DNA from 2 places in the Peribacillus frigoritolerans genome. Region 1 is predicted to be linked to the other one. Evidence: riboswitches for the same ligand, from Rfam matches in the RefSeq annotation. Region 1 holds a riboswitch; the other holds the start of a gene.

Region 1 (15,327 bases):
GAAGAGACTCACATAAAGATGGTCTTGTAATAGTTCAAGAGCTTCTATGACACTCTTATTCCCCACTGCGAAGCCGACTCTCCACCCTGCCATATTGTATGTTTTCGATAGTGTGTATATTTCTATTCCTATTTCCTTCGCTCCCTCTGACTGGAGAAAGCTTACCGGTTTTTTACCGTCGAATCCTATCGCTCCATAAGCGAAGTCGTGGACCACACAAATTGAATGCTCTTTTGCAAAAGAGACGGTCTCATCAAAGAAACTTTCAGTTGCAGAAGCACCTGTGGGATTGTTCGGATAGTTCAAGAACATCATTTTCGCTTTATCAAGTACTTCTTTATGTATGTCACTGTATTTTGGAAGGAAAACATTTTCTTCTGTCAAGGGCATGAACTCGGTCTTTGCCTGGGCTAAAACAACACCGGAAAGATAATCCGGATAGCCGGGATCCGGAACAAGGATCGTATCACCCGGATTCAATAAACACTGCGGCAGTTCGACAAGACCTGCCTTTCCCCCGAAGAGAATCGCCACTTCACTTTTCGGATCCAGCTTGACACCGTATTCACGTTCATAAAAGACGGCAGCAGCATCTTTTAAATATTGATGCCCCCGGAATGGCGAATATTTATGATTAATCGTTTTTTCAGCGGCAGACTGCAAGCTTTTTACGATATGGTCTGGTGTTGGCTGATCAGGGTTTCCCTGACCTAAATTAATGACATCATGTCCTTGCTCCGTGATGGCATTGACTTTTGCGACTAGTGAGGCAAAAAACTGCTTAGGCAGGTCCTGAAGCTGTCTGGATTTTTCGAATTGCACCATTTATACACCTTCTCTGAAATTTCTTGAAATTCTAGTCACAAATGATATATGTTTATCATAGTCTTGTAAAGCATTTTTTACATATGGGGGTTTTAAACGATGAAGTGGAAAATAGCTTGTATTCAAATGGATATAGCATTCGGGCAACCGGATATCAATTTTCAGGTTGCCAAACAATGGTTGGAAAAAGCAGCACGGTCGGAACCCGATATCGTCATTTTACCAGAGCTTTGGACAACCGGATACGACTTAAGCAGGTTAAATGAGATTGCTGATCAAGAGGCCGAAAAAACGATTGAATTTCTTAAAACACAGGCAAGGAAACACGAGATTCACATCGTAGGCGGTTCCATTGCGAAAAAAACGAGCAAGGGAATCTATAACACCATGATCATCATCGATAAACAGGGAAATCTCATAAAAGAATATGATAAGCTTCACTTATTTCAGTTAATGGATGAACATCATTTCCTGAAGCCAGGAGAAAAGGATGGTTTATTTACTCTTGATGAAAAAATATGTGCTGGTTTCATTTGTTATGACATCCGTTTCCCTGAATGGCAGCGAGCCCATACCGCTAAAGGCGCCGAAGTTCTATTCGTTACGGCTGAATGGCCAAAGCCGAGACTCGATCACTGGAGAGCCTTATTGATTAGCCGTGCCATCGAGAACCAAGCCTATGTTGTAGCCGTTAATCGCTCAGGCTCTGATGTCAATAATATATTTGCCGGTCATTCCTTGATAATTGATCCTTGGGGAAATATCATAAGTGAAGCCGGAGAAGGAAACGAACTCCTGACAGGCACCTTGGACTTCAATAGAGTTTCGGATGCACGTAACAAAATACCTGTATTCGAAGATCGCCGTCCTGATTTTTATTAATTTACCCATTGACAAACTATTTAAAAAGTTGATATTATTTTCCCGAAGATTAAAATTTCAGAAAACATTTACTCTTATCAAGAGCAGGCTGAGGGATAAAGGCCCTATGAAGCCCAGCAACCGACTGTAATACCATTGTGAAATGGGGCGGATTCACCGCCGGATTATAAAATCCACAGAGCACGGTGCTAATTCCACCAGAATTCATATTCTGGAAGATAAGAGGTCCGAAGCCAAAACTTCTGCCTCTTTCTATATGAAAGAGGCTTTTTTATTCTTATTTTGAATCCGGAGGGGAAAAGAATGACTCAAAACCATTCAAATTTTAAGAGATTGACAAACGAAACAGCTATAACCCTTGCAAAAAAACTTGGGTTGGTCAATGCGGATGCAAGTTTAACATGTAAAGAAATCGGCGATGGAAACTTAAATTATGTTTTTCATATTACAGACACAGTCACAAATAAAGGAATTATAATTAAACAAGCGGTCCCTTATGCCAAGGTACTTGGCGAAAGCTGGCCGCTGACATTGAAAAGAGCTGCGATTGAGGCGAATGCGTTGATTCATTTCAGAAGTTATTGCCCAGAATTCGTACCGCAAGTCTATTATTCTGATGAACAGCTTGCCATCACGGTCATGGAGGATTTATCGCACTTGAAAATCGTTAGAACAGGATTGATCGAAGGAGATTCATATCCATTGCTTTCTCAGCATATTGGTGAATATGTTGCGAAAACGGCATTTTATACATCCGATTATCATTTAGAACCCTCTGCGAAAAAGGAAGTGGCCCGACATTTCACGAATCCCGAACTCTGCAAAATCACTGAGGTCTTTATTTTCACGGATCCATTTTTTGAGGAACTCCCGGGAGATTTCGAGGTGGAATTGACAGATGCCGCCAAAAATATATGGAATGATAAAGAAGTGATCCTTGAGGTCGCTAAGCTGAAACAAAGCTTTGAAACCGAGCAGGAAGCCTTGCTTCATGGTGATTTACATACTGGAAGTATATTTGCAAGTGAAACTGAAACAAAGGTTATCGATCCGGAATTCGCTTTTTATGGTCCAGTTGGTTTTGACCTTGGTCAATACACCGCCAACCTTCTCTTTCAGGCAGTCACACGTAATAGCGCTGGAAAGGAAGAGATTTTCACACACCTTAATGAATTTTGGAATGCCTTTGAAGAAACTTATTCCGAATTATGGGAAGGCCAAAATAAAAGCCCATTTCGCCATGTGAAAGGTTATCTGCCTTATTTACTGACAAAATTCAAAAAAGATGCATTCGGCTTTGCCGGCTGTGAAATGATTCGGCGAACCATCGGACTTTCCCATGTTGCCGATTTGAATGTCATTGAAGATAAAGAAACAAGGATCGCTGCCAAAACGGCTACATTGGAAATTGGTGCTTTATTAATTAAAAAACGAGAAGAATTGGATGTTCCAGCTGTCATTGAAGCGTTGAAGCATCGTACACTGCCATCTTATTCAACCATTTAAAAGGAGACCTGCACATGACAAAGCTAGCACCATTACCTTATTCGGTACAATGGGCTGATTCCCATATTACATTATTAAATCAACAAGCCCTGCCTTCCATAACTGAATTTATTGAACTTCATTCTGTTGATGATGTATATGACAGCATTTTGACATTAAAAGTTCGCGGTGCCCCAGCAATTGGACTGACGGCAGCATTTGGTGTTGCACTTGGTGCCAAACAGGAAACAACCGCTGAATTAGCGGAATTCAAGAAAAATGTAGCGAGGCATATTGAAAAACTCGCCTCTTCACGGCCAACTGCTGTCAACCTTTTTTGGGCGTTAAGGAGGATGGAAAATACCCTGCAAGCTGCGCAAAGCATTTCAACTGCCAAGGAAGCACTTGTATCGGAGGCTAAAGCCATCTTTGCTGAAGATGAAGAAATGTGCAGGAAAATCGGGGAACATGGTTTATCCTTATTCACTAGAGGAGATTCCATTCTAACGCATTGCAACGCTGGGGGAATTGCCACGGCTCGGTATGGCACAGCCTTGGCTCCCTTCCACCTGGCTAAAGAAAAGGACTTTCCGCTAAAAGTGTATGCATGTGAAACAAGGCCTGTCCTGCAAGGGGCGCGTTTGACTGCTTGGGAATTGATGCAAGCGGGGGTGGATGTCACATTAATTTCTGATAATATGGCTGCCCATACGATTCACCAGAAAGGAATAAATGGAATCATCGTCGGTGCCGACAGAATTGCGGCTAATGGAGATACAGCCAATAAAATCGGGACATTGGGATTGGCCATATTAGCCAAGCACTTTGGTATCCCTTTTTACGTGGCCGCACCATCAACTACATTCGACCTTACTCTCGAGTCCGGTACTTCCATCCCGATCGAAGAACGGAATGAAGCGGAAATCACCTTTATTCAAGGTGTTAGGATTGCTCCTGAAAACGTGAAGACTTTCAATCCAGCCTTTGACGTTACACCGAATCATCTAATTACCAGCATCATTACCGAAAATGGCATCATAACACCGGATTTCATTAAAAACATCCCGCTTTTTGTTAAATGATCCAGGTTGCTTTATTGATGATAAAAAACGAGAAGGATTTCGTATCTCTCTCGTTTTTGTGATTATTCTTGCGAGGTCCACAATACAATTTTTATTTTTTGGAAAAGAACTCCTGAAGTGCCTTCTTATTTTTAGTGTAGTCTATTTCCAAAACGGCTCCGGACTGGGGATATATTTCATCATTAAAGCTTCCTTCCACTGGAACCCTTAAGGTTTCGACGGTGTCCGGTGAATGGAAGACGGCTTTTGGACCCATTTCCATTATTGTTTTCAGTCCAATATCTGTATCCAAGTACGAGAGTCCTTGTTCGATTATACTAGGAAGGGCTGCCATCCCTTCGAAGGATGAGATTTGATTTATAAACGCTGTTTTTAATTGAACCATTACTTCTTGTTGACGCTCAACCCTTCCAAAATCACTTTCATCGTCATGTCTAAAACGGACATATTTCAATATTTCCTCCCCATGTAAAACATTTTTACCGACGCTTGCTTGAATGCTCATATCATCAATGATTTCCTGGTCCACATTCACCGCTAGCCCCTCAGGTGCAAGTAAATCGACCATCTTCACGAATCCCTGAAAGTCAATTACCGCTACATGATCGACCTTGACACCAAAGTTTTCCTGTATGGTTTTCTTGAGAAGTTCCCTTCCACCATAATAATAAGCTGCATTTATTTTGTTATATCCTGATTTATTCCCGGGGATTTTCACATAACTATCACGCATAATCGAAGCCAGCTTCAGTTTTTCCTGCTCAGGAAAGTATTTTGCCAGTATAATCGCATCTGATCGAGATTTTTCCTCTCCCCTTGTATCAACACCAATTAACAGAAATGTTTTCACACTTTCCTGGTTCTCTTCTTTGGTTAGTTTTTTTTCCGTACCTGCATTTCCATTTTGTTTGGGTAAAGGGGCATAAGTGCAGCCTGCCAGAATCAAGATCAATAGATATATGAACAATACCTTTTCTTTCATTACCTCACCTCATCGGAAAATTACCCCTATTCTCTGCCTAATATTGGAATCCTATGCATTAAACGACAAAAAAAGCCTGCCAACGATAATCGCTGACAGGCTATTCGGGCAAAATCATTTATTGATTTCTTTCTTTAATACTTCTACCGCCTTTTTCACTTGTGTGTCATTCTTAAGGATTTTCTCCTGGATGACCTGCATCAATTTCACGGTAGTATCATCTTTAATGGTGCCAGTTTCTTTAATTTTTTGTTCCCTTTGGAATGCTGTGACCGCATTCGTTGTTGCTTCATCAAAGAATCCATCTACCTTACCCGGATCATGTCCCGCTTCCTTCAGCATCTCTTCAGCAGCTTTCACTTCACTCGAAGAATCAGATGCTTTCAATTCCTTATCGGGCGAAATGTACGGAAGGCTGGCATAACCAGGAAGCTTCACAGTAATATCCGGCTTGATCCCTTTTTTATGAATCCAATTGCCTTCAGGAGTCAACCATTTAGCTGCCGTATATTTGAAGTTAGATCCATCTTCAAAGTCTTCGGCAGTCTGCACTGTCCCTTTCCCAAATGACTTGACACCAATCAATGGAATGTCCGCAGATTCACTGACAGCCGCTGCAACGATTTCAGAAGCACTGGCACTTCCGTCATCAATCAACACGACTACCGGGATTTTCAGTTCTCCATCATTCTCCGATTTATAGACTTGTTTTTTCCCGCTGCGCTCCTCAACTTGAAGAACCACTTCCCCATTAGGTATGAACAGGCTTGCCATTTCTATTGCTTGATCAAGCAGTCCCCCCGGGTTTCCCCGCAAATCCAATACGAGACCCTTCATATCCTTCTTCGACATTTCTTCAAGCGCCGTTTTCAGCTCTTGGACTGTATGTTCGGAAAAACTGGTCACTTGAATCTTGGCAACTCCATCATCAAGCATTTCCGCATAAACCGTCTCAATCGGAATTGTGTCCCGTTTAATGGTGAGCTCAATCGGTTCCGACTCACCAGCTCTTGAGATGGATAGATCCACTTTCGTACCCTTCTCGCCCCTGATTTTCAGGACAGCTTCAGAAGAGCTTAGCCCTTCAACGCTTTTACCGTCCACACTTAAAATGATATCATTCGGCTTTACCCCCGCTTTTTCTGCTGGGGACCCTTTTATCGGTGAGACGACCATGATTTGTCCATCCTGCTCCTGAATCTCGGCACCGATTCCTTCAAAAGATGAAGAGATGCTTTCATGGAAACTCGATGCTTCCTTTTTATCCATGTAAGCAGAGTAGGGATCATCCAATGATTTGATCATTCCATTAATTGCGCCGTCAACCAGCTTTTCTTCATCAACCTCTTCATAATAGTTATCTTTTATCTTATCGTATGTAGTATACAGCTTTTCAAATTCCGCATGCTTATCCGGTGCTAATGACTCTACTTTTTCATCTCCAAAGGTCAAGGCTATTGTAGTAATCCCTGCAGTTAGAAATATGACTAAGAAAATCCCCATAATGAACGTAAACTTCTTTATTTTAATGAATTTCCCTGCCTCTTTTGGCTGTTCTTGATTTTCTTCTTCCACTGAAGCCTCACCACTTTCATTCTTCATGACGATATAAACGATTTCTTTCTATTTTAACAGCTTTCATGACAATCGAAAAATAATTGTTATCAAAAATAACAACTTATGACCATATGTATTTTTTTACGCCTCGCAAACGTTAAAACATAGAGAAAACTCCCTGGACTACAGGCATCTATTGACATTACAAAAATGGGGCTACCAAGGAATAACTGAGCCTGTATCCAACTGTCATTATACAGCTTCACTTATTCCTGGTCACCCGCCTGTCATTTACATCCAATTATCAGTCCTGGATAGCTGCTTCCAATGCCACTTCAACCATTTCGTTAAAGGTTGACTGGCGCTCATCCGCCGACGTTTCCTCACCGGTTAAAATGTGATCGGAAATGGTTAATACAGATAATGCTTGGCGGCCAAATTTAGCAGCAAGCGTATAAAGCGCTGCTGATTCCATTTCTATTGCAAGGATTTGGTATTTTGCCCATTTTTCCAAATCACTATTATCGTTATAAAACTGATCGGCCGTAAAAACATTACCGACCTTCAATTGCAAGCCCTTAGCTGTGCCGGCGTCATAAGCTTTTCTTAGTAATTCGAAATCCGCCGTTGGGGCAAAGTCCACCCCGCCGAAAGTCATGCGGTTCATTTGGGAATCGGTGGAAGCACTCATTGCAAGGATCACATCCCTGACTTTTACATCCTTCTGAATCGCTCCTGCAGTTCCCACACGAATCAGCTTCTGGACATTATAGCTATTCATCAATTCATTCACGTAAATCGAAATGGATGGGACACCCATGCCTGTACCTTGTACAGAAATTCGTTTCCCTTTATATGTCCCTGTATATCCAAACATGTTACGAACTTCATTATAAAGTTTAGCATCCTCTAAAAATGTTTCAGCAATATATTTTGCACGCAACGGGTCCCCAGGAAGTAAGACCGTTTCCGCAATTTCATTTTCTTTTGCACCAATATGTACGCTCATACGACTATGTCCTCCTTAACTTGTGATTGAAATGATATTCAAAAACTACTATACCATATCAACCACAAGTTAGGAAAATCGAACCTTATCCTAGAACTTGAAAAAGATAAGGAAACTGGAAGTCATGAAAAGACTTTGACACCCTTCCTTTAAACCGCAACAAAACGGCGGAGGTCCGCCGTCTTTTTTTAAGGTTAATAAAATTAAGGGATAGGAAGCTGTTAACCGTCTTATGACAGGTTACTCATCGACTTCTTCATCAATTATGCACTTTTCAAGAAGATATTCGAATGTGATGTCAGCAAGATCTTCAACTTCAGCTTCTGTTGGAAGATAGCCCCGTCTTATCAATTCTTGAAAAAAGAATTCCGCTATCTCTTCTGTATCAATAAAAACCTCAATTTCTCGCAAATCATCGCCCCCTTATTTAAAGGTCTATGAATGTGTAGAGACAAATATACCAGTAAGGCATCCCATTATGGAAAATCATTTGAAGGGCTTATATTTATCATGATCCATCCGTGTTCAATTTGAATGGAAGCTTCTATAGGGAATTTTGAAATTGCCCTTTAAAAATTCAGGATACCTTTCACTTCGTTTGCTTCTTTTTATGATCTGGATAAATTTCCTCTGCCGCCTTTTCAATTTTAGCAAGGGCGATCTTCATGATGTGACGATATTCATCATCGCCAAAATGTTCGTAGAGCTTACAATAATCATTATATAAATCCAACAGTCCATCAATCATTTCCTTTTTTTCATTTTTTGTCATTGTCATTTCTCGCTCACCTTTACCAGGGTTGTTTTGTTTAGCAATGATAGCAAGCTCATTTTTCTTTTTAGGAAGTAGCAGACCCAACTTTTTAATGATTCCATCTGCACGTTTAGCATCGGCTATCAAAGTTAGTTCTTCCTCATGCGCTTCAAGCCATTCACCATCAGAGATTCTGGATAACTCATAGATTACATCCTCCCAGGCATTTTCCTTATAGCGCCAAATTTCCGTTCGATAGCCGATAATCTTGAAATAATCCTGTTCATACCCATCCACCTGGACCAAGTCACCTAATAAATATTTATATTCAATATCGATTTGTTCTTTTTGATAAAGGATTTCACCTTCATATTCATTTATCGATTGCAATGTTTTTTCGATATAAAGACCTTCACTATAGTTCACTTCATACACATAAGCACCATCGAGAAATTTTACATCGGTTATATTCCCGACTGTCCCATACATTGTTATTACGACTGTATCGCCTAATTTAAATTTCGGCTGTTTTTTTTTGCCCATAAGAGACATCCCCCAATATGGTCCTTATCGTTTGATTAGTAAATTATATGCACAAACAAACATGGAGGTTAATGGAAAAGAGAGGGCATTTTGCTCATTTAGCTAAGTAACCGGCCCATTTATTAAACGGCACTACAACCAAAAACCGCCTCATTTAATGAGACGGTTCGTAGTGGGAATGATGAGCGTCACTTTCGTTCCTTCGTCGCGGACGCTTTCAATTTGAAATTTCCCTTTTAATTCCTCCATTATCTGAATGCACGTCGCCACACCTAATCCGTTTCCATCCGGTTTGGTGGTATAAAAGGGCATGCCGATATTTTTTAAATTCTCGGGACTGATGCCTTTCCCATCATCGCTGATCACTAATCTTACATAATGGGACTCGGAAGTATGATGCAATTCAATCTGCCCCCTTGCTTCGATGGCTTCACAAGAATTATTCAAGACATTCAAGAGAACCTGCCTTAACCGGTTCCTGTCTGAATAAACAACGACAGAGTGTGTCACTTCATTTATTAGTCTTACATGAGAACTCGGAATTGAAGGGATATAGGTATCTATTATTTCTTCAAGGAAATCCATTAAATCGATTTTCTCCCATTCCAGTTGATGCGGTTTTGCCAAATCAAGAAGTTGTGTCACGAATACATTAACCCGATCCACTTCATGAAGCATGACATCACTATATTTTTCTATTAATGTTTTATCATGATCCTGGCTCTTCAATAATTGGAAAAAGCCCTTTATTGTCGTCAGCGGGTTCCTGATTTCATGTGCGACACCGGCAGCAAGCTGGCCGACATATTTCAATTTTTCCGTACGGACGATTTCCTTCTCACGATCTTCTATCGTTTCCATCATTCTTAGAAAGGCTAGGTTCAATTTTTCCATTTCCTCGAAGCTTCTTTTATCGGAAATGATGAATTCCTTTCCTCCAATGAAATCCTCTGTCGCTTCGACAAGTTCTTGAACTGGCCGCACAAGGGTCTTTGTTAGTAAATAGACAGCCAGAATGATAGAAACAAAAACGATGCTGTAGATTGTCAAATACCGTGTTAAAAGGTCATTCAAAGGCTGAAAGACTTGTTTCTTATCTGCACCCACAACAACAAACCATTTATTCTCCGTTTTTGCAATCGTATGAACAGGCTGGATGGAATATATTTTTTCCCCGTTCTCTGCGCTGTACAATTCATCCGATAACGAAGCTTCCATCAGCTTACCTTTCGTTAATCCCATTTCTTTCAATGCAGAATCCTGCATGACTCCATGCGGGTCTTTTTTCGAAATCATGATGCCTTCTTGATTGATCATGAAAAAGTTCACTGGGTATTTATCGCTAATTTCATTAGCCTTTTTCTCCATCAGCTCCCAAAGTCCTTCCAATCGGAAAGCTGGAGATACGACACCGATCATTTTCCCTGCATTATCATAAACCGGCGCACTCAGAGCAATTATGGGTTCTGGGAAAGCACGGGTTTTATAAACGTCAGAAAGGAATTCACGACCTTCTATGGCCTCTTTGAACCATATTCTCTGCGCGAGGTTGTCCCCGATCATTTTATTGGATGTATCTGCAATGACATTGCCTTCCATATCCAAATGCAAGACACCGTAATAATATCCTTTTGCATCGATAAACTTTTTTAGTTCCTCTGACTTCTCTTCTTTTGAATGGCCAGGATTGATGATTACCGAATTTGCACTCATTAACCTCACATCACTGATCCGTTCGTTCAAATAGCTATATGTTTCATTTACAATATTCAGTGAACCTGCATTCAGGGCATTTTTTGCTTCCTTCTCAAGCAGGGACCGTTGTGATCCATAGGATATGATCCCCAATATCAGAAGAGGAACACTTGCAATAAGTAATGAATAAAGCAAAATTCGGGTTTGAAGGCTTTTAAGCATCCTTCCGATCCTCCCTATTCCTGATCTCCTAATAAGAGCCCTTCTTCTATTTGGACATACTGCTCCCATGCTTGATCGAATAGTGACATACTATCGAGATAGTATGCATTCAATTCCAAATAACTGCTCAGTTCATTATAATCAGTCGATTGTTTTGGGAAGCCATGATCCTCATAGGCATGATTGGCAAATTTAGTGATTGCATCAATTTCCTTTGGTTGTCGAAATTTCATTAAATATAAATAAAATGGTCTCATGATGTTGAGCCCCCCCTAAAATAACTATGATTTCTGCTTTAATATATCGGAAACTTTCGCTTCCGTCCACTTTTTTAAAGATGAATTTGGTCTATTCTTCCTCACTTTATAGATTTCCACGATTTTTCATCAAAAAATGCATTCATTTTCTTACGGAATTACACTTAAATATCGTACTCCCATCCTTTTAAGACGGAAAAACTTTTTTATTTATACGACTTGGTTCATGAATCGATAAAGGAATGAAGTGCTTCATTCTTGCTTAGCCCAATCTTTCAATCAAATGCACTTCAAAAACCTTATTATTTTCATTATCTGAAAAGGAAAATCCCCTTCATCTAAGATGGAAATAGTGGTTTGCACTAATTCTGTCCAAATGGGGGGATTTATTCATTCATATATGGAAATGTAAATGCATCATGCCGCTAAAAGTCAAAGTAATTACGTTTCAACAGCCTTTTCATGTTCATTAGCTCACTGTACGTCGTTTGTTTTTCAAGCTGTTTCGTATCAATTAAAAACAGTTGATTTTCGATTTCCTTCACTATTTCATCACTTTGAAAAAGAGCATCGCAGCTCTCACATCGAGATGAAGGGGTCTCCGTAATTTCAACTGCCCTCGTACCATCCGGCAGTTCCCAATACACAGTCCCATTTACTGAAGCAAGCTTCCCTTTCTCACACCAAGGACACGTCTCCATGCTATTCATCTCCCTTAGGTGTGCTCTTTTTTTGCTGTGCCTGGAATTTCTTTTCTTTTAACAAATCCCGCTTTTCACGTTGGTTTTTCAATGAAGCATGCTCTGGGTTGGTCACGTAATTTTCCCGTCGATTCATTCGCTTCAGTCCTTCAGGCACTAAATTGAATTGCTTGTCGTTCATTAAACCAGATACACCTATATCTGATTGTCTTTCTTCCATATCAGGATATACCCCTTTGAAGTAATCATCTGCAAGTCCTGGTGTATATTGCTCAGGTTCCGGATATGTGGTTATCACACCTTCAAAATTGCGCAGCACCGTTTTTGTTGGAGATTGTGAAAGGATATAATTCGGCTGCAGCGTGATTTTCCCTCCCCCTCCAGGAGCATCGACGACGAAGGTAGGTACAGCATACCCGGATGTATGGCCTCGGAGCCCCTCAATGATTTCAATGCCTTTTGAAATGGGAGCCCTGAAGTGACCGATGCCTTCCGACAGATCGCACTGATAAATATAGTAAGGGCGGACACGAATCTTAACAAGGTCATGCATCAGCTTTTTCATGATTGCGACACTGTCATTGATCCCTGCTAAAATAACTGCCTGGTTGCCCACAGGTACACCTGCATCGGCAAGCATCTCACATGCTTTCTTTGATTCCTCTGTAATTTCTATCGAGGTATTGAAATGAGTATTCAGCCAAACCGGATGATATTTTTTTAAAATGGTGCATAAATTTTCAGTGATTCTTTGAGGAAAAACAACCGGAGCCCGCGTTCCTATCCTGATTATCTCAACATGAGGAATTTCCCTTAAGTTCTTGAGGATATATTCAAGGATCGTATCATTGATCAATAATCCGTCCCCGCCTGAAATAAGGACATCCCGAACTGCCGGTGTGTCACGTATATAACCGATTGCAGCGTCCAATTGTTTTTTGGGCACGCCCATGCCAATTTGTCCTGAAAAGCGTCTTCTCGTACAATAACGGCAGTACATGGAGCACTGATTCGTCACCAAAAAAAGAACGCGATCCGGATATCTATGGGTTAGTCCCGGCACTGGGGAGTCCTCATCCTCATGAAGAGGGTCTTCCATGTCATATTTGGTTTTATGCATTTCTTCCGAGATTGGGACCGATTGCATTCTGATTGGACACCTTGGGTCATCTTTATTCATTAACGAAGCATAGTATGGGGTGATATTCAATGGAATGGTTTTTGTGGAAATCCTCACACCTTCCTCTTCATCCGGAGTCAGGTTTATCACTTTCTTCAAATCATCGACAGTTCGGATCGTATTCGTAAGCTGCCACAGCCAGTTGTTCCATTGTTCTTCGGTTACATCTTTCCATAGCTCTATATCTTTCCAATTGCGATCTGGCTTATATAAGTCAAATAACATGGTTATACCTCCTGAGTTATGATAGTAGTATTAAATGCAAGAAGGGTGCCAAAATGACCCAATAATTCGAAGGCCCATAAAAAAAACCGGACTGCAGGCTGCATCCGGATTTTTTCCATTCAAATATGCTTTTTAATTTTATATTGCAAGGTCTGCCTTGGAATCTGCAATAGCTTCGATGCCTGGAAAACGTTACCGTTCGTTTGAAGAAGGGCCTCGGTAATCAATTTTGTTTCCATTTCAATCATGGCCTCACGAAGCGGAAGTATTTTTTCAGATGGGGTGCGCTTTTTTAAAGACTGGGGCAAATCTGCAAGGTTCAAAACATCATTCTCCGTATGGTTCATCATGAATTCTACTGTATGTTTAAGCTCCCTTACATTTCCAGGCCAATGATATTCCCGAAAAAAAACCTTTGTCTGCTCATCCATGCCTTTAATGGACAATCCTAATTTACTGTTAAATATTGATATGAAATGTTCAGTAAGAAGCTCTATATCATCAATCCGCTCCCTTAGCGGAGGCAGCTCGTAGCTCAATACGTTCAATCGGTAAAATAAATCGGGCCTTAGCCTGTTATCCGATACCGCCTTTTCCGGATCTATATTCATCGCTGCCATGATCCTCACATCCACCTGTACACTCTTTGTACCTCCTATCCTCCTTATGAACCCATCTTCGAGCACACGCAGAAGCTTTGCCTGCAAGTCAATCGGCATCGATTGCAATTCATCCAAAAACAAGGTTCCACCATTGGCCAATTCAAACAGTCCCTGGCGTTCCACAGCACCAGTGTAGCTTCCTTTAGCCGTACCGAAGAGAAGCGATTCCAATAAATTTTCCGGTAAGGCCGCACAATTTTGCGCGATGAATGGTTCTTTACTGCGGCTCGAACCCTGGTGTATGCTTTGAACAAAAAGCTCTTTTCCTACACCGCTTTCCCCATAAACCAACACCGATGAGGAGGAGCGGGCAGCCTTTTTCCCTTGTGAGATCAGACCTTTAAATCCAGCATCAATAGTCAGGATTTCAATGAAAGAATATAATCCATCGGTTCCGGGCGTTTTCCTTTCAGGACTTTTGATCGTCTTGAGCGAGCTTTCCAGGTCAGCTAACCTTTCAGATAATTGCTTCAAGCTTGAATAATCCTTGGCAATCTCTATAGCGCCTATCATAAACCCATCTACATATATGGGGAGCGTCGTGTTTAACGTCTCAATGATTCGCCCATGTGCATTTACATACGATTGGCTATAGTTGTAGATTGGTTTTTCAGATTTAATGACCCGCAGCAATGTCGATGATTTGTGATTCAAAGAAGGGAAGGCTTCAAGCAACGGTTTCCCAAGCACCTCACTTCTTTTCATCCCATCATGATTGGCCGCCACTTCGTTATAAAAGATGGTCTGTCCTTTTGGATCTATCACATGAATGCCTTCATCAATGGTTTGTAATATTGCTTCCAATACTTCACTTGTATTAAAAAATTCACTTGGCAAGATATCCCTCCTCAAGACCTTCTTGCTAGATGTATATGAGGAAATGCCAAAAACTTGTCATGTACCGCCTAAAATTGAGCATTCAAGTGAAATTTTTCACCCAAAGGTTCATGTCTTCCAGTTTATCGTAAATGTAACAGTTATTGGCCAAACGTCCGCGGTACGAGTATCCATGCTGATGCAATGCAGCATTCATGCCGAATGAGAGCGACCTGGCAATCGAATAAATACAATAAATTCCATGTGAAATAAGATATTCTTCAAGCGCGGAAATCAAGTGTTTCATCAAGCCGTACTGCCGATGTTCCGGCAATGTCGCACAATCGGTGATTTCTGCGTTATGGTAAAAGGAATCAATTTCTGCTGAAGCAGCACTGACAATCCTGTCTTCATGGACATAAATATAAAAAACCGTTCCCTTTTCCATGC
Region 2 (15,327 bases), 1.4 Mb from region 1:
CCCGATCACTCTTATTCACTTTAATGTTCAGGGTTTCGGCAAGTTTCGGCCAAAGGGCTTCTGACCATTTCTCGTAATCCCCTTCAAAGTCATCGCTTGCATCCCCATAGCCTGTTTCTGACAGCCGCACTGCTCCTTTTTGTTCCAGCCGCTCATCAATGAAAATTGGAATGCGTTGGTACGTATTGGCCCAATTGCGGTCCCCACAGCCGAAAATCGCATAGTGAACACCATCCAATGAGCCATCATGGCTTTCCTTCAGCCATGAAACGAAGTCACCTGCATTATCAGGGGGATTTCCATTATAAGATGCCGAGACTATGAGAACAGCTCCTTCTTGGGGAAGCCGATCGGTGTAATCATTCAAAGGGGCAACCTCGGCATGGAAGCCTTGCCGCTTCCCTGTTTCGGCAAGGTCCCGAGCAATCCCTTCCGCTGTTCCCATGTTTGATCCAAACAGGACGAGTAATGGTGTTCCATGTACTGATTCGATTGGAGATACCGCGGCTCCTTTTTCCGGAGACTTTGGTTCTGAAGAAGCAACGGTAAACGACATCGCCGGCTTCCTCGGTGAAACGCGCATGGTCAATCCGTCCGGTTTAAGAGTCAATGTTTCTTTAACATCCAATTGATATTCTTCATGATCGATCAAGTCAAAGTGCTGTAAAACCATGCCAAGCACCAGTGTCGCTTCATGAAGCGCAAACTGCTGTCCGATACAGGCGCGCTGCCCGTTTCCAAATGGTTTATACGCATGATAAGGGATGGACTCCAAATCCTCGAACCGCTCTGGAGTGAACGATTCAACGTCATCACCCCAAACGGATGGATCACGGTGAAGCTCGGGAATAAGCAGCGAGAACACATCATCTTTCTTCACATTATATTTTCCATCCAGCATGGTATCTTCTTTCGCATAAACGGAAAACGCCGGAGCTGTCGGCCACAGACGGAGCGTTTCATTCAGCACCATCCGGACATATTTCAGCTTTTTCACTTGTTTGTAATCAGGAACATCATCACCCAGCACTTCATCGACTTCCTGCTGCGCTTTTTTTAACTTGTCTCTGTTATTCATGAGGAAATAGATGGCGAACGATAGGAGACCGCTCGTCGTTTCATGTCCAGCTATTAAAAAGGTAATGATTTGGAAACGAATATTTTCATCATCCAGTGATGCGCCCGTTTCAGGATCGACCCCTTTCAACATATGGGAAAGAAGGTCATCTTCTCCGTGATCACCATTTTGTTTTCGGTCAGCAATCAATTCATCCACTAGAGAGAACATATATTGAATGTCTTCCCTGAATTGTTTTTTGGATTTGATCATCAGTTTATCTTGGATGCCAAGTCGCTGCGTTTGGCTCATCGCTTCATCCAACGCACGCACCATACTGTTGACAAAAGGATGGGTGGTCTCCCGATAAAAACTGTTAAAGCGGTAATTGAACCCGCATAGTCCAATCGTATCCAATGTCAATCGTGTCATATCTTCAGGAACATCTATCTCATCAGCCGGATTCAGGCGAGCCCATTTTTGAATGAGTTGGGTAGCAAGATCCACCATTTTAGCATGATAGCCCTTCATTGCCTGCTGGCTAAAGCTGGGCAGCAAGATGTTATGGGCCTTTTTCCAATTCGGTTCCTTCGTTTCACTTGTGAAAAGACCGTCGCCGCCAAACGCCCTCACTTTCTGCAAGGCTGGACCGACCTTCTTATCAAATTTTTTTTCATCACATATTTCTTTAGCGAGGTCAGCACTGGATACGAATGTAGTGATTCGACCCGGAAATTGAAACTGAAAAATCGGCCCAAGTTCTCGTGCCAGCTTCATGAAAGACTGAAGCGGCTTATCCTTATCAATGATAGGCAGGCTGCCTAGGGGGCCATATGTCTTTGGCTGTGGAAACTGAGTTGTGTTTTCCATTTTATTAGCACCTCTTTACAATAGTTCAGAATGCGGAATGAACGTTCATTCCGTTTAAATGTTAAAAGTATCTCAAGCGTGCAATCGCACTGCATCCCAAAAGCTTTCTTCCACATCTGCCAAAAGTTTTGGGTCAGCTTCTAACTCCCCGATGCGAACAAGTCGCTCAAGCTCAAGAAAAGCTCCGTAAATGATGGCAATCAAAGCTGAAGAAGGAAGCTCCTTAATTTCTTTTTTCTCTTTTCCTGAATCAAAGAAATTTTTAAATATATTCAATAGCCCTTGAAAGCTAGCATGACTATCTTCATTTAAAAAATGGGCTCCACTATGTATTTTAATAAAATAAAGAGCTTGGTCCTGCTCAGTTGTAAAGTGAACCATCGATTTAAAAATATGATGAAACTGATTGCGAATTGAATCATCATGAGGAAATCCATTCTTGACCGTTTCAGTGAAAATATCCAAGTACTCTTGAAAGATCTTGTTGCCCAGCACTTCCTTATTCTCGAAATAACGATAAATGGTACCCGCTCCAACTCCTGCCGATGCAGCAATCATCGGAATCGTCGTCGCATCATACCCCCGTTCTGCAAAAAGCTCTAAAGCGCTGGTTACTATACTGTCTCGTTTATTTGCTGCCGTGATCATAATGATCCCCCCTTTTAATCAAGGTGCGGAATGAATGTTCATTCCTTTAATGCAAGTGTAAACCCAATAAAATCCAATCTCAATCGCGCATACTACCCATATTTTGTGAATTTTTTTTTAACGGAGGGGGATAAAAGGCTGAAAGTATTTCTTTTTAAGGAATTAAATGGTATGACGTACTATCATTCGCCCCATAAGAAAAAGAGCTGATAGTCACAGCTCTTCCACTGGTTTACTGAAATTAAGTATGCAAACTTCTTGTTCATCTATTAAATGAGAAGAAACTTATGCATGATTATAACGTTCAGATAGTTTCTTTTTATGGGCATTGAACACTTCTTCCAAGGGGATATTGTACTTGTTCGCAATCACAATCAAGTTTCCTAACACATCTCCCAACTCTTCGGTTAGCTCCTGAATGTTCTCTTCAAACGAACCAATAACTTCATCAGGTCTATCCCTGCCAATCTCAAGGGAACGAATGGCTCGTGCAACCTCGCCAGTTTCTTCTGCCAAAAAGCCAATGCGAATGAAGATGTCCAATTCTGACCATCCCCGTGCTTCATAATAATCTTTTACCCATTGTTGAAATTCAGTGACGTTCATATCCATCCACCCTTCTTTTTTATCATTCAAGTTTAACAAATCCCCTTTAATTTTGTATGATAAGAAAGGAAGATTACTAAATGGGAGATGTGATATTTTGAAAAGTCTAGCTGTATTTTGTGGATCAAGCAAAGGTGCATCTGCTGTCTATGTAGAAGGTGCTAAAAAACTGGGTGCGGAACTGGCAAAACGTAAGATTACCCTTGTTTATGGAGGCTCAAGTGTAGGAATCATGGGTGCAGTTGCAGATTCCGTCTTGGAAGCAGGCGGAAATGTAATTGGCGTAATGCCAGATTTCCTCGAAAAAAAGGAAATAGCACATAAGAACTTAACCGAGCTGATCGTCGTGGAATCCATGCATGAAAGAAAAGCAAAAATGGCTGAGCTTGCAGATGGATTCATGGCCTTGCCAGGCGGGCCAGGAACATTGGAAGAATTCTTTGAGATTTTCACTTGGGCTCAGCTTGGTCTTCATCAAAAACCTTGCGGACTCTTAAATATCAATCACTATTATGATCCTTTGGTCGCTTTATTCAATCATATGTCCGACGAACAGTTCCTACATGAAAAGTTCCGTTCCATGGCGCTGGTAGATGTTGAACCAAATGGGCTTCTTGATCAATTCATTACATATGAACCGCCAACCGTAAAAACTTTCCTTACCGAGAAACAAACCTGATCATTAAAAAACAGCCGGCCAAGATCAATAATGATCTTGGCCGTTTTGATAAACCGCTGGTTAGGTAAAGATCCGGTTTAAATAATCTCCATGCCCTTTGATAAGCTGCACTTCATGTTCGGATGAAATCCAGAAGAAATGAAATGTCAGCCCCGCTTCATCTCCTCCACCCGTCGGCTGATGGTCCCATTCATCAGGAACATTCGATACACTTATTTGATAAAAATATCTATTATGTATGGCACCATCAACAGTCTCCCAAAAATCTTCTGCCATTAATTTCTCCACATGAAAATTTTCCAGACCTGTTTCTTCTTTCATTTCCCTAATCACTGCTTGGTAAGCATCTTCTTGAGGCTTCACTGTTCACTTGGGTATCTGTATACCGGCTTCCATAATGGGATGTTGAAAAACCAATACCTGTGTTTCTCCATTATTGATTCTTGTCACATACCCGTAAGCTTTTTTTATCGGTATCACCATCAATCACCAAAAGCAAAAATGAGCTCTGTCTCGCATACAGTTTCCCCCTCGACAGTAGCCCTTCCTGTTCCTTTACCGATAGGACCTTTCAAGCGAGTAATCTCCACTTCTAAACGTAATTGGTCCCCTGGTTTTACTTGCCTTTTAAAACGACATCCATCGATCCCAGCCAAAAGCCCGATCCGTCCTTTATTTTCTTCTTTTGTAAGCATGACAACAGCACTTACCTGTGCTAATGCCTCCACGATCAACACACCTGGCATCACTGGGTAATCGGGAAAGTGACCAGTAAAAAACTCTTCATTTGCCGTGACGTTTTTAATGGCCACCGCCCTCTTTCCTTCTTCCAGTTCCAAAACTCTATCAACTAAAAGAAATGGATAGCGATGCCTGATAATGTCTTTGATTTCTTGGATATCGATCAATATTAAGTCCCCCATTGCGATGGATTGCTTTCACTTAATTTTACCATCAGTATCACCATATGGATATTTTTGTGTTATAAAAAAAGGCTGCCTGAGCAACCCTGTTTTCTCTTACAAATCCTTTGATTTTTTTTCCTTCGATTTAGTTAATGGGGATAGAACTATTTGTTCATACCTCTCATACCCCCCCAATAATTTATGAATCAAGCTTATTTTAGGAACAACAAGGTAAACCGCCAATCCTGAAATGGTGCTTATTATTGCTCCTGCCAGCACATCCGCCGGAAAGTGGACGCCTACCCAAATACGGGAAATGCCAACAAGGAAAGCCAGCATGATCCATAACAACCACCATCCTCTTTTGAAAAGCCAAAAAGATACACAAAACGAGAAAAACAAGATTGTATGGTCGCTTGGAAATGAATTATCCACTCCTTTTTCAATTAACTTATTAACATTGGCCAATTCGGCAAATGGCTGATTATTCGAATGCAATCTCCCTGCCATTTTCCCCATCATTTCAGCTATTACAAACGTAATCATCCCACAAACAACCATCATCCTACTCTGTTCATTTCGAGTGAACCATATTACGATGACTGCCAAAGCTAATAAAAATACCATGTACTCGGCAATGAAAATGGCAGAAGGGTTTAAATAATCGTACTGTTTCCCTAAGTCATTGATCATTCTGAATACATTGGTATTCAACTCAAAAAAGTCCATTTCATACCCAACCTTCCTCTTTTTCTTACATATTAAAGAGAAAGGAAATAAATCGCCATCGTTCTTCCTAACAGTTTAAGCTGCCATCTTACAATATTGTCACTCGGTTAAATACGCTTAGTGGGGTCTTGTATATTTCCTAAACTTTCTATATAATCCAAGAAAAAATAAGGAGATAAGTAAAATGAATAATGATAGGAACTCAGTTCTAATTCATGAAAACCAGGAAACGGTTTGGAATGCGATTACGAATGATGAAATCATCTCAAAATGGTATGCCCCGGGTTCACAATGGAATATTCCTAAACTCCAGGTTGGAGGGAAGGCAATCTTCGTATTAATGCCTAGTGCACATAACAATCTTAAAGAGAATGAAAGTATCCCAATGAGCTTTACAATCCAAGAGATAATCCCATACGAAAGGTTTACTTATTCCTCGGATTCGGATAAACTCGTTTTCACTTTTGAAATATACCCAGAATCTGAAGGCACTAGAGTATCCATTAACATGGACGGATATGAACTTAGTTTGGCTAACTTAAAAGCATTTTTAGAAGGAAAAGAACTTCACAATACCTAATCATTCATTTGAAAGAGAACCTAGTTCATTTCCATGTTTATTAAAAAATCGTTGCTGTCCCCCTTCTGGAGACGGCCGTATTTATAATAGAAGAAATTCACATAAGGAGGTAAAAAATGCTGGACATACAGAAAAAGTCCGATACTGTCATCATTGTCATTCACGAAATTTATGGACTGAACCAACATATGCAGGGTTTTTGTGAGTCATTATCAATACAGGGTTTTGATGTGATTTGTCCGAATTTGTTAGAACGTGAGACGCCTTTTGATTATTCCCAAGAGGATGCTGCTTATCGACATTTTATGGAGAACGTAGGATTCAAGGGTGCTTTACATAAGATAAAGGATATATTATCGAATATAAAAGATGAATACCAAAAGATTTTCGTCCTTGGATTCAGTGCAGGGGCAACTGTAGCTTGGCTGTGCAGTGAGGATGAGCGTGTCGATGGAATAGTTGGTTACTACGGTTCACGTATTAGGAATTATGCAGAATTAGCGCCACAATGTCCTGTACTGCTATTTTTCCCATTAGAAGAGCCTTCATTTAATGTGGACGAGTTAATTTTAGCTTTAGAAAGAACGAATGTCGAGGTTCATAAATTCAAGGGAGAACATGGATTCAGTGATCCTTACAATTCAAAATATCATGTAGAATCAGCACAAGCAGCCGTTAGCAAAATGATGAAATTTTTTATGCAACACTGAGGTTACACATTCAACCTAATGCCGTTTTGTATGGATCCATTGTATCGAACCCGCATCACTATGGGGATGACATTCATTTTGAACCTTTTTATATTCTGTTTCCAATTCTTTTAAGGTTAACTTCATAAGCTGTTCCACAGTCTTATTTACAGTATGGATCATAAGTTTATAGATTAATTCCTTACGCCTTTCTTCCAAGCCCTTCCTCATTTCACCCTCTCCTTTTATTCTGATATTATATGAAATGTATCCTTAGACAGGGGGAATGATCGTCGGATTCCTTCTCTTCGATTTTGCTTATTTTAATATATTCATTCTCTAAATCGGTTAAGGTTAATTCAAATAGATGGATGTCATTCTTTTTATAAACTCCCTTGTTAATCAACTTGTTGATAAGGAAGTTTCTTTTTTTCTCAATGGCTTTACGTAATAATATCCCCATGGTAAATCCTCCTTTTGATAATCTTACGACTTGCCCATTCACAATAAAAAACCGGAGACACCTCTTTACATGAAAGAAAAGTCTCCGGTTTTCCGGTCAATTAACCTATAATTCCTATTCAATTACTCGGTATTGTTATTTTTATAATACTCACTATGAGATCCGCAGTCAACAATTTTTTTCCTGCATCTTATTTATTTTTGCTTCGCTTCATAAAATGCTGCTTTCACTTTATCCAACAGGTCTTTATCCGTAAACAATTTATAACCTGTAAGTGCAAGAGCTTTTGCCCCGGTCAGGATGGCTTTGTCTCCAGCAGGAGATTTGGCACAGTCGCGGAATTCATTCGTATGGGCAATCAGCTCATCATGGCCAATTTTTATATAAGGATGTGCTGTCGGCACTACATGGCTTACATTACCCGCATCCGTCGAGCCAAAGCCACTCTCTTTTCGAGGACCCACTGCTTCCCCTAATTGAGCCAGTTCTTCTTTTAACAGTTCATCCAGAACTGGATTAATGACAAAATCGAGCACTTCATTTTGGAAACGTTCAACTTTAACCGTACTTCCTGTGGCAAGTGCTGCCCCTTCGGCAACAGCACGGATTTTATTGGACACTTCTTGGCAAAGTTTCCATGTTGTTGCTCTAATGTAAAACCTGGCGGAAGCATATTCAGGAATGATGTTAGGCGCTTCCCCGCCATTGGTAATGATTCCGTGAATCTTGACCTCGGCTGGGAGCTGCTGGCGCAAAGCATTAATGCCATTGAACAGCTGAATCACCGCGTCAAGTGCATTCACGCCTTCTTCAGGTGCAGCTGCTGCATGTGCTGACTTTCCGTAAAAATGAAAATCAAGGGGATCGACTGCCAAAAATGGACTTGTGACACGCGTTTGCCCGCCTGGATGGATAAGGATGGCCGCATCCACCCCATCAAATAGACCGTGCTTCACAAAGCTGCCTTTTGCACTTCCATTCGGCCCGCCCTCTTCAGCCGGTGTTCCGAAAACAATCACCTCTCCGCCCGTTTCCTCCAGTACTTGTGCCAAAGAAATGCCTGCTGCAACACTCGTTGTGCCGATGATATTATGGCCGCAAGCATGACCCAAACCCGGCAATGCATCATACTCGGCTAAAAAGGCAATTGTGGGACCTTTCTTTGAAGAGGTTTTTTTGGCGATGAATCCTGTTTCATGTCCGGCTATATTGCGGGTCACTTCAAATCCTTCATTTCGAAGTATTCCTGTTAATGTATCCGAAGCGAAGAATTCTTGATTCCCAATTTCGGGTTTAGCATGAATGGCTTGACTCGTTTCGATATATAATTTGGAATGAAGGTCGATGTGATCTTCAATAATCTGCCGATGCTGCTTTTGCACTAATTCTCTCGCCATACTCTTAATCTCCCCTTTTTCTTGAATCGATCCATTACTTTTCATTAGCTGGTTTTGTCCAAGCATCCTGGTAATTCACTAATTCATCTACAGAAACATATGCAGGAATGGTGTTTCCTTTAAACGTTTTTTTGATGAACGCTTCCACTTCTTTCGATTGATAAAGCTCCACTAATTTCTGCAACTCAGGACGATCGGAATTACCCTTTTTAACTGCAATGATATTAATATACGGTTTCGCCGTTTTACTTTCATGGAATAAAGAATCTTTTAAAGTAAGGCCTGCTTCGACGGCAAAGTTATTATTGATGGCTGAAGCATCGGCATCATCCAATAGACGAGGTGTATTGCCTGCAGCAACAGGTTGGATTTTCAAGTTTTTCGGATTTTCCCTAATGATTTCCAATGAACCCGATCCATTGAATTCCTCTTTCAATGTAATCAATCCAGCTTCCTGAAGAAGGAGTAGTGCACGGCCAAAGTTTGTTGCTTCATTCGGAACGGCAATCGTAGCGCCATCCGGAAGACTTTTAAGATCTTTATGTTTTTTAGAATAAAGGCCCATAGGTGCAATGACAGTCGACCCGATGGCCTCTAATTTCAGATTTTGGTCTTGAACGAATTCATCGAAGTAAGCGACCGTTTGGAATGAATTGGCATCAATTTCACCTTCACTTAACGCAAGGTTCGGTTGGATATAATCATTGAAAGTGACCAGTTCGATATTAAGCCCTTCCTCTTTCGCTATGTCGACAATGTATTCCCATGTTCTCGTATCCCCGCTGCTGACACCGACTTTCACTGTTTTCACATCATCCGAAACGCCTGATGCACCTTCTTCTTTCCCGCATGCTGCAGACACTATGGCCAATGCCAATACTATGATCGTTAATAAGATTTTCTTCATTTCTCCTACCTCCTGTTATTTTTATCTTCTTCTGATTTTTCTTGAAATAAAATTCCCGGTGGATTGCAATAATTGAACGATGATCACGAGCGCCGCTACTGTGACGACCATCGTCATCGTATCGAACCTTTGATAACCGTAAGCCAAAGCTAGATCCCCGACCCCGCCTGCCCCGACGGCACCTGCCATGGCCGTAGCTCCAACAAGCCCGATAGTCGCTGTTGTAAATGTTAGGATCAACGAACTAAGTCCCTCGGGAATCAAAAAGCGATAAATGATTTGCCATGTCGTCGCACCCATCGCCTGAGCGGCCTCGATGATCCCTTTGTCCACTTCCAACAGGGAGTTCTCAACAAGCCGGGCAATATAAGGAGCCGCGTAAAAGATTAGCGGAACAATGGCCGCATTCATTCCGATCGCACTGCCTACAATCATTCTGGTAAGCGGAATAACTGCTACAAGCAAGATGATGAAAGGAACCGACCGCAATATATTGATGATCGGGTTCAATACATTAAAAATCCATTTATTCTCCAGGATGTGACCCTTTCTTGTAATGACAAGCAGGATACCGAGCGGAAGCCCGATCAATCCGGAAAACACCAATGAAATGGCTACCATATAAAGTGTGTCACCGAAAGCTGTCAACAACTGCTCTGCTGTAATTTCCATTCCCCAAAGCGTATTACCCATTTATCTGCACCTCCTGGACGAGAATCCCCTCATCTTTAATATATTGATAAGCCTTATCCACCTCATTTTTGTTCCCTGTCACTTCGATGATCAAATTCCCGAAAGGCGTTTCCTGAATTTCAGAAATATTGGCTGATAAAACACTTAAATGAACGTCATATTTCTTCGAGATCGTTGAAAGTAAAGGAGTACCCGAAGTAGTCCCAATAAAATTAATTTTCCAAATAATCGGGATATGGGATCCTATGCTTTTTAGGAAACTTTGTGGAATTTCGTCATGTATGACCGTTCTCACGAAGTTTTTTGCAATATCCGTTTGCGGCTTCGCAAACACTTCGAAAACCGAACCTTGTTCAACGACGCATCCGCCCTCCATGACCGCTACCTTATTGCAAATTTCCCTGATGACAGACATCTCATGAGTGATTAGCAGAATGGTAATATTGTATTCTTTATTAATTTTCTTTAAGAGCTGCAGAACGGCACTCGTTGTTTGTGGATCCAATGCCGACGTAGCTTCATCACACAATAAGATCGATGGATTCGTAGCCAAAGCTCTCGCAATGCCGATCCGCTGCTTTTGACCTCCCGATAATTGATCCGGATAACTCTTCGCCTTGCTCGATAAGCCAACGAACTCCAACAGCTCGCCTACACGGTTTTTGATTTCCTTAGCCGGAGTTCCCGATAAAACCAGCGGCATAGCAATGTTATCAAAAACAGTCTTGGAGTTTAGCAAGTTGAAATGCTGAAAAATCATCCCGATTTTTTTCTTTTCTACCCGTAATTCCTTCTGGCTTAATTTGATTAAATCCTTGCCCCCAACAATCACCGAACCATCTGAAGGATCTTCAAGCAAGTTGACCAGCCTGATCAACGTACTCTTTCCGGCCCCGCTATAACCGACTACACCGAATATATCCCCCTTTTCCACTGTCAAATTAATGCCCTTCAAAGCCTCGACAGTCTGTTTCTTTGTTTGATAAACCTTTTTAACATTTTGAAACTCAATCATCCAATCTCCCCCATGTTGTTTATTTGTACGAATTCATTATCCAGTGAGAAGAGCTTTGCAAAGTTTCATAATGATAGGGTTAAATTCGAAACTCACGAGTAATTGCACCAATTCTCCAAATAACCATATACATTTTGAATAAACAAAAGAGGCCTCTTCCGTCGTCAGACAGAAGAGGCCTCTTTTAGACATAAAAAAGAGTAAACTCTTAATTTAATTATCTAAGAAAAGCTCCTTCTTATCTTTCAAACTTTCGTCCGTTGGAATTAGCACAGTATTTTTACAAAAGTAAAAACCCGCTGCCGAGGTATCATAGGGCCAAGTCCCTCCACATCTCTTGATAAGAATTAACGTTATATTTAATTATGTCCTTCACTATATATTCTAATTTCTCTAAAGTCAACCATATTTTTCACCGTTTAAAATATTTTCACAGTATAGTGAATTGATAATTTTTAATTATATTAATATAATTAAAAATTATATTAATATAATTAAAAATTATATTTTATATTGATTTGCTCATTCTCCATACAAGGTGTTTTTGACTTTCCTCCCTTATCTTCATCATGCCTGAATTCGTATATAAACGAATCGCCCTTTGATTATCCGGAGAAACCCTTAAATGGTATTCGGATACATTAAATTGCCTGAAAAGTTTTCTGCGTAGCGAACCAATTCCTTGCCAAGGCCTTTACTGCGATATTCGGGAATAAGATAAAATAGATCTACATAGCCGATCTCAGTTCCTTCATACCCCCGAATTCGAAGTTCCATTTGTCCAATCGGTACTTGGTCATTTTCAAGGATCACCTGTCCCCCAGGAAATTTGCGGACCCTTTCTTCCATTCGTTGCAGATATGTATTTTCATCTCCAAAACCAGCTTCAGTTCCAAAACTTACAACAAAGGAATCTTTCCTGAATTTAACGATAATATCTTTGTCTTTGTCCGTATCAATGGTCCGAAAGATCAACTTTACCCACCCCTATTATTTTAGTGAAATAGTTATCAAGCAAATAAACTCATTTTACTTACACTTTTTATGATATTTCATTATTTACTTTTACAAGCGTCTTATTTCATTTTTTCTGAAAGGATTTTGCCTTAATCCCTATAGGAATGGCCATAATATTAAATTAAAAACAAATGCAATATTGTTGGGAGAGGTCTAGTAATGGGGATTGGGTAGGCACATATAATTTTTGAGTCTAACTTTGCAGGGTATGAATGTTCGAGAGGAATTTTGTTTATTCAGCTCCAACTCAACTTTTTCCCAAGCATCCTTTTTCCCTTTCATTTATATTCCAATTATAATAGGTAAGTGGAACATATTTACATGATTATCCATTATAAAAATCATTGGAGGTATTGAAGATGAAAGTTGTTGCAATAGTGGGAAGTATCCGTAAAGAGTCTTACAACCTTAAGCTTGCCAAATATATTCAATCTAGATATCAAGATCGGTTCGATCTCGAAATCTTGAACATTCGGGATTTACCTTTTTATGATCAAGATATTGAAAATGACCCTCCATTAGTTGTAAAAGAATTTAAATGTAAAGTGGCCGAAGCAGATGCAGTCTTGTGGGTAACACCTGAATACAACGGTACGATTCCAGGAGTATTGGGCAATGCAATCGATTGGTTATCACGTGTCGATAAAGTCTTGATTGGAAAACCATCATGGATCATGGGTGCGTCAATGGGGCAATTAGGAACGGTTAAAGCTCAATTGCATTTGCGTGAAATCTTATTCGCAATAGGCATCTCCTCCCCACTCCTTCCCGGGAATGAAGTATATGTTGGTGCAGTGCATGACAAAATCGATAACGAAGGCAAACTTACACATGAGTCGACTGTCCATTTTATCGATACGGTCGTCGATAATTTCATTAGCTGGTATAATCATCATACTCGTTAATGCTTTTAAAACAAGAATCCCAGCAGGATTAAACCTGCTGGGATTCTTGTTGCATCATAAAACAAAATTCATCCTCTTCCAGCTTGGAACGCTGGGTATTTTGTCATTCCGCCGTCAGCGAAAAGAGTGATACCCGTTACATAACTGGACTCTGAAGATGCCAGCCATGCAGCAACCGCAGCAATTTCTTCAGGCTTTCCGATATACCCCATCGGAATCATGCTTTCAAGATCCTTTTTCTTTTCGGGATCTTCAAGCTTGTCTGCATTTATTGGTGTGGCGATGGCCCCAGGACCAATGCTGTTCACACGGATCCCTTTTGGTGCATATTCAAGAGCCAGGGTTTCCGTAAGCAGCTTCACCCCGCCCTTGCTTGCCGCATAGTGAACGAATAAAGGCCAGGGTATCATCTCATGTACACTGGACATATTTATAACATTCCCTTTAATGTCGTTCTCGACAAAATACTTGATAGCTTCACGGCAGCCTAAGAAATTTCCCGTTAAGTTGGTATTGATTACCCTATTCCAGTCGCTTAACGGCATCTCGTGAGACGGAACCGGATTTTCAATTCCTGCATTATTGATGAATATATCGAGTTTCCCGAAATTCTTTATCGCTGATTGAACAAGGTTAATCACATCTTCTTCAACGGTGACATCGCCTTTTACTGCAATAGCTTCCCCGCCATTTGTTTTGATTTCCTCCATTACACTATCCGCTTCCTCTGATTTAGTGCGATAATTAACCACGACCTTTGCCTTTTCCTTAGCAAAGCGAATGGCCATCGCTTTTCCTAAACCAGTGGATGAACCGGTTATAACAACGACCTTACCTTCTAAATCTGTATACATATAATCACCCTCCACTTAACTTTTTGCCATTCCGAGCATAATCCCAGCTATGATGATCAAGATAATTCCGATTATGATTCCAATTAGTTGGCGCTTCGTTTTCTTTTCACGTAAAATGATGATCCCGCCAAGAGTTGAGATGACAATGCCCATTTGCGAAAGGGAAAAACTAGTGGCCACTCCCACACGGGGCTGGGATATGAATAAAAACATGTTCCCTGCAGCCCATATCAATCCCGGAATGATATTGCGAATCGTATATTTGTTAAACGGTTTATGTTTAAAAGTCAATAACAGACCGCCTATCACCATCCCTATCGCTTGAGGGAACAACGCTGACCACCCATCAACATCAAAAAGACGGGCCACGACCACATAAACCAAATAACCGAATGTCGAGATGAGGAGAATAACAATTCCTTTCTTCAAGTTTCCCGATTTGCCCTCTTTTGATTCTTTATCCTCCAGTGAGGTCAAGACAATTCCTATAATAATGAAGACTAATGCCAAGACGCCTAAAATGATTGCTTTCATTGTTGACCATTCGTTAAAAACGATGACCCCGAATAAAGTCGTTGAAATGAGCTGCATTCCAGTAGATATCGGCATTGTTTTGGATACTCCCATTAAATCAATGCTCTTAAGCTGATTAGCTTGTCCAACGGCCCAAAACAATCCAGAAACAACTCCGACTCCAAACACCAGCAATGACAACTTAATATCGGCAAAAATATAAACACCTATTGAAAAAATCAATGCGCCAATCGTTGTACCCAGTGTTTGACTATAGGGCCCACCCCCGAGTTTCACATTAAATAAAACGATGCTTCCCCAGAATATTGCCGGCAAGAGAGCTAATAATATATCCATATTCAACCCCCATATATGTAAGTTTAAAACTAAGCAGTAAATTTCATTTTGTCTTTTTAATATGTTCGCTTTATTTGAATTGACCCTTGGTAATTTTATGAAGTGTTTTTGCAAAAATAGTTTTCAACACAAAAAGGGCTTCCGATGCTGATAAATATTGGGAGCGTTAGTTGGAGTAAACACAGCAGTACTGCTGTCTGGATTATAAAAAAAAGCAAACCTTATGCAGGTTTGCTTCCAGTTTTGTTGACAAAAGGGGTTCTATCTAAAATTTTAAACATAGTTGATTGGAGCGGGTGTACGAGACTCCTGCGGGAATAGCGAGTCCAAGGGAGACCCCACAGGCGCAAGTGCGCCGAGGAGGCTCCCGGACCGCCCGCGGAAAGCGAGTGCCTGGAGAGAAAATCAACGTCCAATTTGTACAAGCAAAAAAAACTGTAGAC

What was found. Region 1 has a riboswitch for S-adenosylmethionine ahead of mtnK (S-methyl-5-thioribose kinase). Riboswitches for the same ligand answer to the same signal wherever they lie in the genome.
Region 2: it holds a riboswitch for S-adenosylmethionine, as region 1 does, so the genes downstream of both, ABOA58_RS22750 (methionine ABC transporter ATP-binding protein) here and mtnK (S-methyl-5-thioribose kinase) in region 1, are expected to answer to the same signal.

Annotation. Positions count from the first base shown of each region.
Region 1 covers NZ_CP158190.1:3,227,988-3,243,314, forward strand. The annotation lists gene ABOA58_RS15790 (pyridoxal phosphate-dependent aminotransferase) at 1-825, opposite strand, end outside; gene ABOA58_RS15795 (carbon-nitrogen family hydrolase) at 925-1,707, shown strand; SAM riboswitch class I at 1,779-1,932, shown strand; gene mtnK (S-methyl-5-thioribose kinase) at 2,011-3,213, shown strand; gene mtnA (S-methyl-5-thioribose-1-phosphate isomerase) at 3,228-4,274, shown strand; gene ABOA58_RS15810 (LCP family protein) at 4,366-5,256, opposite strand; gene ABOA58_RS15815 (S41 family peptidase) at 5,371-6,858, opposite strand; gene deoD (purine-nucleoside phosphorylase) at 7,118-7,822, opposite strand; gene ABOA58_RS15825 (YozD family protein) at 8,063-8,233, opposite strand; gene ABOA58_RS15830 (hypothetical protein) at 8,412-9,119, opposite strand; gene ABOA58_RS15835 (ATP-binding protein) at 9,270-11,036, opposite strand; gene ABOA58_RS15840 (YozE family protein) at 11,051-11,293, opposite strand; gene ABOA58_RS15845 (YokU family protein) at 11,719-11,994, opposite strand; gene ablA (lysine 2,3-aminomutase) at 11,996-13,399, opposite strand; gene ABOA58_RS15855 (sigma-54 interaction domain-containing protein) at 13,519-14,898, opposite strand; gene ablB (putative beta-lysine N-acetyltransferase) at 14,981-15,327, opposite strand, start outside.
Region 2 covers NZ_CP158190.1:4,601,719-4,617,045, forward strand. The annotation lists gene ABOA58_RS22680 (bifunctional cytochrome P450/NADPH--P450 reductase) at 1-1,927, opposite strand, end outside; gene ABOA58_RS22685 (TetR/AcrR family transcriptional regulator) at 2,000-2,575, opposite strand; gene ABOA58_RS22690 (MazG-like family protein) at 2,861-3,181, opposite strand; gene ABOA58_RS22695 (TIGR00730 family Rossman fold protein) at 3,279-3,860, shown strand; gene ABOA58_RS22700 (NUDIX domain-containing protein) at 3,921-4,223, opposite strand; gene fabZ (3-hydroxyacyl-ACP dehydratase FabZ) at 4,343-4,768, opposite strand; gene ABOA58_RS22710 (undecaprenyl-diphosphatase) at 4,880-5,494, opposite strand; gene ABOA58_RS22715 (SRPBCC family protein) at 5,679-6,074, shown strand; gene ABOA58_RS22720 (dienelactone hydrolase family protein) at 6,191-6,784, shown strand; gene ABOA58_RS22725 (Fur-regulated basic protein FbpA) at 6,800-6,994, opposite strand; gene ABOA58_RS22730 (Fur-regulated basic protein FbpA) at 7,020-7,226, opposite strand; gene ABOA58_RS22735 (M20 family metallopeptidase) at 7,421-8,623, opposite strand; gene ABOA58_RS22740 (MetQ/NlpA family ABC transporter substrate-binding protein) at 8,658-9,530, opposite strand; gene ABOA58_RS22745 (methionine ABC transporter permease) at 9,552-10,202, opposite strand; gene ABOA58_RS22750 (methionine ABC transporter ATP-binding protein) at 10,216-11,238, opposite strand; SAM riboswitch class I at 11,474-11,585, opposite strand; gene ABOA58_RS22755 (GNAT family N-acetyltransferase) at 11,860-12,213, opposite strand; gene ABOA58_RS22760 (NADPH-dependent FMN reductase) at 12,615-13,160, shown strand; gene ABOA58_RS22765 (SDR family oxidoreductase) at 13,229-14,014, opposite strand; gene ABOA58_RS22770 (RhaT/GlcU family sugar-proton symporter) at 14,030-14,884, opposite strand.